3 linked regions of the Methylicorpusculum oleiharenae genome follow. The protein of the gene in region 1 interacts with the protein of each later gene in a pairwise test. Links are inferred from orthologs where the notes say so. Each region holds a gene or a part of one and is shown on either strand. Other genes may lie near its edges. The genes, in order: accC, ribD and cysM.

Region 1 (3,008 bases):
CAAAATACCTTAGAGTTGCAAGCGGCGGAAATGGGGCATTCCCTGTACTTCTATCAGCATAATGCTGAACACCAGATGGTGGAGCTTATCCATCAGGCCTTTGCCGATAAGATTGACTTTATCATCATTAATCCTGCCGCTTTTACTCATACCAGCGTTGCTTTACGCGATGCTTTACTTGCTACAAAAATTCCGTTTATAGAAGTTCATCTATCTAACGTGCATGCCCGTGAACCGTTTAGAATACACTCCTATTTTTCAGATATAGCCGAAGGCGTTATCTGCGGACTAGGAGCAATCGGGTACGAACTGGCTCTGAAAGCCGCTCATGAGATACTAGCCAAGAGACATTAAAGACAATGGATATAAGAAAAATAAAAAAGCTGATCGAGATTATCGAAGAATCAGACATTGCAGAAATAGAAATAAGCGAAGGTGAAGAGTCCGTAAGAATCAGCCGTTATTCCAGCGCGCCGGTTGCCTATGCACCTGCCCCGCAAGCACCCACAGCAATCAATCTGGCCCCTGCCGCAACGTCTGCGCCCGCTCCTGCTGCGGCACCCGTTGAAAACAAAATAAGCGGTCACATTGTAAAATCGCCTATGGTCGGTTCTTTTTACCGCTCCGCGTCACCCGGCTCCAAGGCTTTCGTCGAAGTAGGCCATACCGTTAAAGCGGGCGATACTTTATGTATTATTGAAGCAATGAAAATTCTTAATCAAATTGAGGCCGACAAGAGTGGGACTATCACTCAAATTTTGGTCGAGAATGGACAACCTGTCGAATATGACCAACCTTTATTCGTTATTGAATAACAACACTTAGGTGCCTGATCATGTTCGATAAAATTGTCATTGCCAATAGAGGCGAAATTGCTCTGCGTATTTTGCGCGCCTGTCGCGAAATGGGCATTAAAGTGGTCGCGGTCCACTCTTCTGCAGATCGTGATTTGAAACATGTCCGTCTCGCCGATGAATCAGTCTGCATCGGCCCGGCATCATCCAGCGAAAGCTATCTCAACATTCCGGCTATCATCAGTGCGGCTGAAGTCACTGATGCGGAAGCTATCCATCCCGGCTATGGGTTTTTATCCGAAAATGCCGATTTTTCGGAAAAAGTCAGGCAGAGTGGCTTTGTTTTCATTGGTCCAAACCCTGAAACCATCCGCTTGATGGGTGATAAAATTTCAGCCAAGAAAGCTATGAAAGCTGCAGGCATCCCCTGTGTTCCCGGCAACGGCGACCCGCTGGGCGATAACAACAAGAAAAACCTCAAGATGGCTCAGGAGATCGGTTACCCGGTCATAATCAAGGCTGCAGGCGGCGGTGGTGGCCGAGGCATGCGAACAGTACATACCGAAGCGGCATTAATTAATGCCATCACGATGACCAAAGCCGAGGCCGAGGTCGCTTTCGGTAATGGCACGGTTTACATGGAAAAATTTCTGGAAGATCCCCGACACATTGAGTTTCAGGTAATGGCTGATTCTCACGGCAATGCGATTCATCTGGGTGAACGGGATTGCTCCATGCAGCGCAGACATCAAAAAGTTGTAGAAGAAGCGCCTGCCCCGGGGATTACCGAAGAGCAACGCAACCGGATGGGTGAGTTATGCGCTAAAGCCTGCCGCGACATTGGCTATCTGGGTGCTGGTACTTTCGAATTTTTATACGAAAAAGGCGAATTCTTTTTCATTGAAATGAACACGCGAGTCCAGGTTGAGCATCCGGTCACCGAGATGATTACCGGGTTTGATATTGTTAAAGAACAATTGCGAATCGCCTATGGTTTACCGCTTTCGGTTACCCAGGACCAGGTTATATTTCGCGGCCACGCCATTGAATGCAGATTGAACGCTGAAGATCCCAAAACATTCATGCCCTGCCCCGGAACCATCAATCAGTTCCATATGCCGGGCGGGCCCGGTATCCGTTGCGAAACGCATATTTACAACGGCTATAAAGTGCCGCCTTACTACGACTCAATGATCGGCAAACTGATTGCTTATGGTGATGACAGAAACAGCGCCATCGCCAGAATGAATACGGCTTTAAGTGAAATCATCATCGACGGCATCAAAACCAATATCGAATTGCACAAGGATATTATGACCGACCAGGGTTTCGTCAGCGGTCAAAGGAATATTCATTATCTGGAAAAAAAATTAGGCATGACCTCCTGACGATAAAGCACCTTGCATGAAGCTCTGTTTTTAGGCGCATCCTTCAAGATGCGCCATTTACAAACGGCAAATTACTCTGATTAATGCGAACGGATTAATTAACTTCTAACACCATCGCATTCAGGCAGTCTTATCTGCATAAACCGCTTGAACCGAACAGCCCGCCAATGAACCCCGCATAATGGAATTTTAAGTTTTAGCCATTATTTTGAAGTTAACCCCTAAGAGCAGACATCCGTCTGCTTTTGTATTTTAGAACGTGTAAAAACATGGCCTGGCACCAATTATCTGTTACCACCAATGAAAATACAGCTCCCGAACTCGCTGATTATTTCAGTGAAATCGGCGCGGTCTCAGTGACTTACATGGATGCCGAAGATCAGCCGGTCTATGAACCGCTGCCCGGCGAGACGATAATATGGCCTAACACCCGGGTCATTGCCTTGTTTGAACTTGAGTCCGACCCTGAGCAGGTTAAAACATGGGTCAATGAGCAGTTTAATAGCGGACTTTCTCAATGGACCTATGAAAGACTGGAAGATCAGGCCTGGGAACGCAGTTGGATGGATTATTATCAGCCTATGAAATTTGCCGACCGACTTTGGGTCTGCCCTACCGGACAGGAGCAACTTGAACCCGGGACCGTCTGCCTGACTCTCGACCCCGGACTGGCATTCGGCACAGGCACTCATCCGACTACAGCGCTGTGTCTGGAATGGCTGGCAAGCCATGATTTAACGGATAAAGTTGTGATTGATTACGGCTGCGGTTCGGGTATTTTAGCGGTAGCAGCTGTGCTACTGGGAGCCCGCGAGGCGCATGCCAT
Region 2 (2,920 bases), 1.8 Mb from region 1 along the record:
AATACCGGTTGTTACACCGGTAGCGGCTTCAATAGAGACGGTAAAATTAGTCGAATGGGCCGTTTTATTTTCGTTGACCATCAACGGCAGCCGCAACTGTTTGCACCGCTCAGTCGTTAAGGTCAGACAAATCAATCCTCTACCGTAACGCGCCATAAAATTGATATCCTCGGATCTGACGAATGAGGCAGCCATGACCAGATCGCCTTCATTTTCCCTATCCTCATCGTCCATGATAATGACCATTTTGCCTTGGCGCAGGTCCTCTATAATTTCTTCTATGGTATTCATTGATGTTTAAAAAATCCGCTGTTTATGAGCAATTGTTCGGTAACACCGCCCGTATATTCTGATGACTCGGCACTACCGCCCTGGAGTAAGCGCTCCATGTAACGAGCCAGAAGATCCACTTCCAGGTTGACTTTTGTACCAATGTGACTGGTACCCAATGTTGTTTCCTTTAGTGTATGAGGCACGATATTAATACCAAACACGGCGCCTTCAACTTCGTTAACCGTCAAACTGATGCCATCAATACAGATAGATCCTTTTTCGGCAATATATTTGGCAATTGTATTGGGTGCCTCGACACGAAAACGCCAGGAACGCCCGTCTGATTTTTTATCGAGAATCGTGCCTATGCCGTCGACATGACCACTGACAATATGACCGCCCATCCGGGTCGAGGGCGTTAATGCCAGTTCCAGATTGACAGGCGAACCTGTTTTAGCTTCATTTAGCGTTGTGCGAGACAGCGTTTCATTAGACACATCGGCAATAAAATAATCAGTACCCAGTTCTACCGCCGTCAGACAGACACCGTTAACCGCGATACTATCGCCGAGCTGAACCGCAGACATCGGCAACTTGCCCGTTTGAATCTTAAGACGGACGTCACCCTCTTTAGGCGTGATGGCCGAGACCTGCCCTATTGCCAAAATAATACCTGTAAACATGGCTTCTTTAATGTTGCTTAAATTAATTGAGTCAAACTGAGCCGGAGATCGGGACCAACAGGCCGAACATCAACCAGTTTGAGTTGTTTTCTTCCGGCCATACCGGTCAACTCGGGCAGCGAAAATAATCCCCGACCTTTATCGCCCAATACACACATTGCCTGGTAAACAATCCATTCATCGACGCAGTTTTGCTTCAGTAAGGCACCGTTTAAAATTGCCCCCGCCTCAATGAGCAACTCGTTGATTTGCAGGGTCCCCAAAAATTTTAATGCGGCAGACAAATCAACAACTGCACCTTGTTGGCCGATTCTGACAATTTCACAACCGGACTGTTCCAGTAATTGTGCTTTTTTTTCATCATCACAACAGGTTAAAACAACCGTGCGCCCAGGAATTTTTAACATGTTCGCGTTGACAGGCATTTTTAACTGCGAATCCAGAACCACGCGTAATGGCTGCACCAGCGGTTTATCAATGCGGGCATTCAATTGCGGGTCATCAGCCAGAACGGTATTGATTCCGGTCATAATAGCTGAGCTTCTCGCTCTAAGCTTATGAACATCGGACCGGGCCTGTGGCGAGGTAATCCATTTGCTTTCGCCGCTGGCCAGCGCAGTCCGCCCATCCAGACTCATGGCCAATTTACTGCGAATATACGGCAAGCCCGTCTGCATCCGCTTGATGAAGCCAGGATTAAGCTTTTGGGCATCTTCTTCCAAAACATGACAACGAACTTCAATGCCCGCCGCTCTTAAATTTGAGATACCTCGTCCGGATACCAGCGGATTGGGGTCTTGCATGGCGACAACAACACGAGCGACTTTTGCACTGATCAAAGCCTCCGCGCAAGGTGGCGTCTTACCATAGTGACTGCAGGGCTCCAGGGTCACATAAGCTGTGGCACCGGATACGTCGCCCGCATTTTTTAGCGCCTCTACTTCAGCATGTCCCTCACCGGCCTTTTTGTGCCAGCCTTCACCCAAAATCTGTCCGTCTTTAACTAAAACACAACCAACGCGTGGATTAGGGTCAGTTGTGTATACGCCTTTTTGGGCAAGCTTGATTGCTCGCGCCATCAGCTCAGCATCGATATCCAGCAACAGATCTTCTCACTTTTTTTGTAGATGATTGATCATATCAGTGAATTCACTGATATCCTGAAAACTGCGATAGACAGAGGCAAAACGGACAAATGCGACATGATCCAGTTCGCTTAATTCTCGCATGACTTTTTCCCCTAACTCATTGGCAGTCACTTCACGTTCGCCTTTCGCCATCAGCTCTTTTTTGATCCTGTTGATGGCCGCTTCAATAGCATCGCTGCCTACCGGTCTTTTTTCCAGAGCCCTCAACATGCCGGAACGCAGCTTGTTTTCATCAAAAGGTTCTCTTGCCCCGCCTCGTTTTACAATTCTTGGCAAGCTTAATTCGACAAACTCATAAGTAGTGAATCGTTCTTTACAGACAATGCATTCACGCCGCCTGCGTACTTGGTCGCCTTCGTTAGAAAGTCTTGAATCAACGACCCGGGTGTCTTGTGTCCCACAAAATGGACATCGCATAATCAACTACCAATAGTAATGCTGCATGGTATCTGCTTACCCTCTCCAATTTTAGTGGGTGTAGGTGGTTGATTGAAAAGGCTTCCGCAACAGGGATGTTGCAGAGAGCTACAGGGACGTATTCACGCGTCCTTTGAATCATTCACCTACCCTCTTAATTCAAAGCGGGCCAGTAGTTACGCTGTTTGAGGCTAAGTCGTTTAAAACCGAGCATTTTATCTTAATTAACCTTAAAATTCTGAAAATTGTTCATCCTTTGTTTGCATTGGTTAAACTACAACGCATTTTGAAAGCGGTCATCCATTCTTCGACACCATGAACGAACCAGAAGGCGTTATCAAATTTGAGCTTCATCATGCTCATGCCCCTTTACCTGCCGGAATTGACCTGCGTCCTATT
Region 3 (3,038 bases), 2.9 Mb from region 1 along the record:
TGATCTTTTAGGACCACATCCGCATCCATATGCCCCTTTATTGAAAGCCCCTCTAGCGCAGTCCCGGCAAAATAGGGGCTTAAATAAATAGCGGACAGGCTTTCCAGGTTTTGAGTTGACAGAAAAAGCTGCGCGTATTCAATCGACCAAGCATTACGATAACTGATCCGCGCATCGGCTCTTAATTCAGCCACACCCGGCTGTTGAATCAGCAGATAATCCAGCAAAATTTGCTGCTTGGCCTGTTGCCAAAAACCGGCCGCCGCAACAGTAGCCGGTTGCTCCGTAAAATCCAGATAAAGCGGATCGGAGTAGAGCGCACCGCCGGTTAAGTTCAATTGACTCAGCCACCGCCAGGCTTCATCTCCGGGTTCTGCTTTGAGGCTCATGTTCAAACTCAGGTTTTCCAGAGCAAAACGACCATCCTGGCTTTGCGCGGATAATCGTTCTAGGGCTGTATTGAGGCTTAACGTCTTTACTTCACCGCCTTGCCCGCTTGAAGTCATCGAAAAAGACAGGGTACCGCTTTGAATGGCTGAACCCACGTCGGGTTGTAATTTGGCGATGGTTTTAATATCAAGTCCCGTACCTTTAGCTACAAGCGACCAGTTATCCTGCTTGATTACTGCAGAAACGGACAACCTGCCGCCCGCGACCGGCATATCATCCAACGCGATCTGACTTGAATCTTGGTCAATATGAAAGGACACCGCTACTGCGTTTAATGGCAACGATGATGATTGAATGGATAGCTGACCTTTTCGGCAATGGATTTCATCATTGCCCCAACTAAAATCGGAACACTGTAAATCAAAGAGCTTAATGTGATCGAAAGGCTCGGGCAGACGGAGATATTGAATAGTTGACCTGAGCTGTTGAGTCGCTTCTGACAAATCGGACAATGACAACGTGACACCTTCAAACGACCAGCCCTGTTGTTCAATGCTATCCAGTTTGAGGGTGACATTATCAAGCGCGTAAGTCATGGAAGGCGATAAAAACAAAAGCACTATCAGAGTAAGGAGAACCATCTGTCTGATTGGCAGAGCTTCAATTAGCCGTGATGCCGGCAGACCTGTTAACAACAAAGAGCCGCATGGATGCCCCCAAGCCATTGGGTTCGATGATTAACGACAGTCACTTGAAGAGTAATGAAGATTAACCGGGAAAAACACCCGTCGACAAATAGCGGTCGCCTCTATCGCAGACGATGGCAACAATGACGGCATTTTCCAATTCAGCCGATAAGCGCAAGGCAACCGCAACGCCGCCGCCTGATGAAACCCCGGCAAATATACCCTCTTCGGTAGCAAGGGCTCGCATGGTTTGCTCTGCCGTTTGCTGATCAATGTCAATGATCCGGTCAACCCGTGATTTCTCGTAAATTTTGGGCAGATAAGCTTCAGGCCAGCGCCTGATTCCCGGAATTTTGGATTCACCTTCCGGTTGAACGCCGATAATTTGAATCGCCGGGTTCTGCTCTTTCAAATAGGTGGAGGTCCCCATAATGGTGCCGGTGGTTCCCATCGAACTGACAAAATGGGTAACCTCGCCGTGTGTGTCGCGCCAAATTTCAGGACCGGTGCCTTCATAATGGGCACGAGGATTGTCGGGATTGGCGAATTGATCAAGAATACGACCCTTGCCTTCAGCTTCCATTTGCCTGGCCAAGTCAATCGCAGATTCCATGCTGCCGGCGGCCGGAGTCAAAATAATTTCAGCGCCATAGGCTTTCATCGATGCGCGCCGTTCAGCACTCATATTATCGGGCATGATCAAGGTCATTTTATAACCCTTAATCGCCGCCGCCATAGCCAAGGCAATACCGGTATTGCCGCTGGTTGCTTCAATCAAACGATCGCCGGGTTTGATTTCGCCCCGCTCTTCAGCATGCTTGATCATGCTCAACGCAGGCCGATCTTTAACCGAACCCGCAGGATTATTACCTTCCAGTTTAACCAGAATGGTATTGCTGGTATTTCCGGGTAAGCGCTGTAATTTGACTAAAGGCGTATTGCCCACAAATGCTTCAATGGTTGGATAATTCATGATGTCAGCCAATAACAATGGAGTTAAGGCATTATCACACAAAACATCTTTAGCCTGCCCCCAAAGGTGGATTAATTTTTTGTGCTTTTAATACGGAATAACCGAGGACAGAGAAAGGTTAATTTACTCTGACACTAATTATTCTTCTTTGTGCTTTTGGAAAATTGACATCGTTGTTTTTCCCTTCAATTGTTCCTGCATCTGTGAAACGAATGAATTCCTTGACTCAAGATGAACACTTGGAGTAATAATTCACGTCGAGCGATGAGTTAGGTTTTAGGTGTTCAAGTTCGTCCAGAATCAGTGTTTAAATTAATCAAAATACGCATAGCGATTAAAAAAAATGAAACTGAGTCGTCCTTATTTGAATTTATTGAACAAGGCCACATTTATCGTGTAAGTCACACTGTGCTTACCTAGGGACTTTAAACCCAATTATCCAGGGAATAACCATGCAAGCCTACTATGAAATAGAAACTGAAATTCCAAAAAATCACCAACTCAATTTATCGTTGCCTGATGACATTCCAGCAGGCAAAGCTAAAGTGGCGATTATTTATGAATTTTCAGAACCAAAAGATAATACAGGAATGGCTTTAACAGCATTTTTAAATAAATATAAAACTGAAGATATTGATGTTGATACGCAAACTTTTGACGAAAACAGAAAAACAAATGCGGATAGAGATTTTCGTCTATGAATTTGAGAATAAGACTGCCAAGGCTCAGAATCAGGTTTTACTATGACCCAATTATTTAAATGGTAACGAAGTTCCACAGGAGCATTGGGTTAGGCTACATTCAATAATTTACTTGCTAAATTCCTGCTCACCGTAGGAGATGGCAAAGACTTTCCATCATTTTTGATAGTTTCAACCCATTCATTCACGATCTGACAAAGCTCGGTATAAACTTGAATCTCATCATCTCCATGACAGCAAGTATCAATTATTCCAGGACAAGAACCAACAAAACAGCCATCTTCATCA

What was found.
Region 2: the proteins of accC (region 1) and ribD interact in binary tests that used the Escherichia coli proteins (3 or more experiments, as listed by UniProt). The link is inferred for Methylicorpusculum oleiharenae from one-to-one orthologs.
Region 3: the proteins of accC (region 1) and cysM interact in binary tests that used the Escherichia coli proteins (3 or more experiments, as listed by UniProt). The link is inferred for Methylicorpusculum oleiharenae from one-to-one orthologs.

The regions. Positions count from the first base shown.
Region 1 is NZ_WUTY02000001.1:2,126,138-2,129,145, reverse strand. Bases 162-3,008 are described here. They hold accC (acetyl-CoA carboxylase biotin carboxylase subunit), read left to right. Parts: upstream 162-835; coding sequence 836-2,182; downstream 2,183-3,008. Other genes in these bases: prmA (50S ribosomal protein L11 methyltransferase), read left to right, coding at 2,452-3,008; accB (acetyl-CoA carboxylase biotin carboxyl carrier protein), read left to right, coding at 360-815; aroQ (type II 3-dehydroquinate dehydratase), read left to right, coding at 162-354. Also shown: more of aroQ, read left to right, coding at 1-161. UniProt on the Escherichia coli protein: This protein is a component of the acetyl coenzyme A carboxylase complex; first, biotin carboxylase catalyzes the carboxylation of the carrier protein and then the transcarboxylase transfers the carboxyl group to form malonyl-CoA.
Region 2 is NZ_WUTY02000001.1:3,877,455-3,880,374, forward strand. What follows is about bases 5-2,763. They hold ribD (bifunctional diaminohydroxyphosphoribosylaminopyrimidine deaminase/5-amino-6-(5-phosphoribosylamino)uracil reductase RibD), read right to left. Parts: upstream 2,036-2,763; coding sequence 974-2,035; downstream 5-973. Other genes in these bases: ribBA (bifunctional 3,4-dihydroxy-2-butanone-4-phosphate synthase/GTP cyclohydrolase II), read right to left, coding at 5-291; GO003_RS17505 (riboflavin synthase), read right to left, coding at 288-956; nrdR (transcriptional regulator NrdR), read right to left, coding at 2,069-2,521. Also shown: more of ribBA, read right to left, coding at 1-4; GO003_RS17520 (class II aldolase/adducin family protein), read left to right, coding at 2,837-2,920. UniProt on the Escherichia coli protein: Converts 2,5-diamino-6-(ribosylamino)-4(3h)-pyrimidinone 5'-phosphate into 5-amino-6-(ribosylamino)-2,4(1h,3h)-pyrimidinedione 5'-phosphate.
Region 3 is NZ_WUTY02000001.1:5,057,096-5,060,133, forward strand. Bases 105-2,981 are described here. They hold cysM (cysteine synthase CysM), read right to left. Parts: upstream 2,050-2,981; coding sequence 1,159-2,049; downstream 105-1,158. Other genes in these bases: GO003_RS22565 (YdbH domain-containing protein), read right to left, coding at 105-1,031; GO003_RS22575 (hypothetical protein), read left to right, coding at 2,502-2,750; GO003_RS22580 (hypothetical protein), read right to left, coding at 2,840-2,981. Also shown: more of GO003_RS22565, read right to left, coding at 1-104; more of GO003_RS22580, read right to left, coding at 2,982-3,038. UniProt on the Escherichia coli protein: Two cysteine synthase enzymes are found. Both catalyze the same reaction. Cysteine synthase B can also use thiosulfate in place of sulfide to give cysteine thiosulfonate as a product.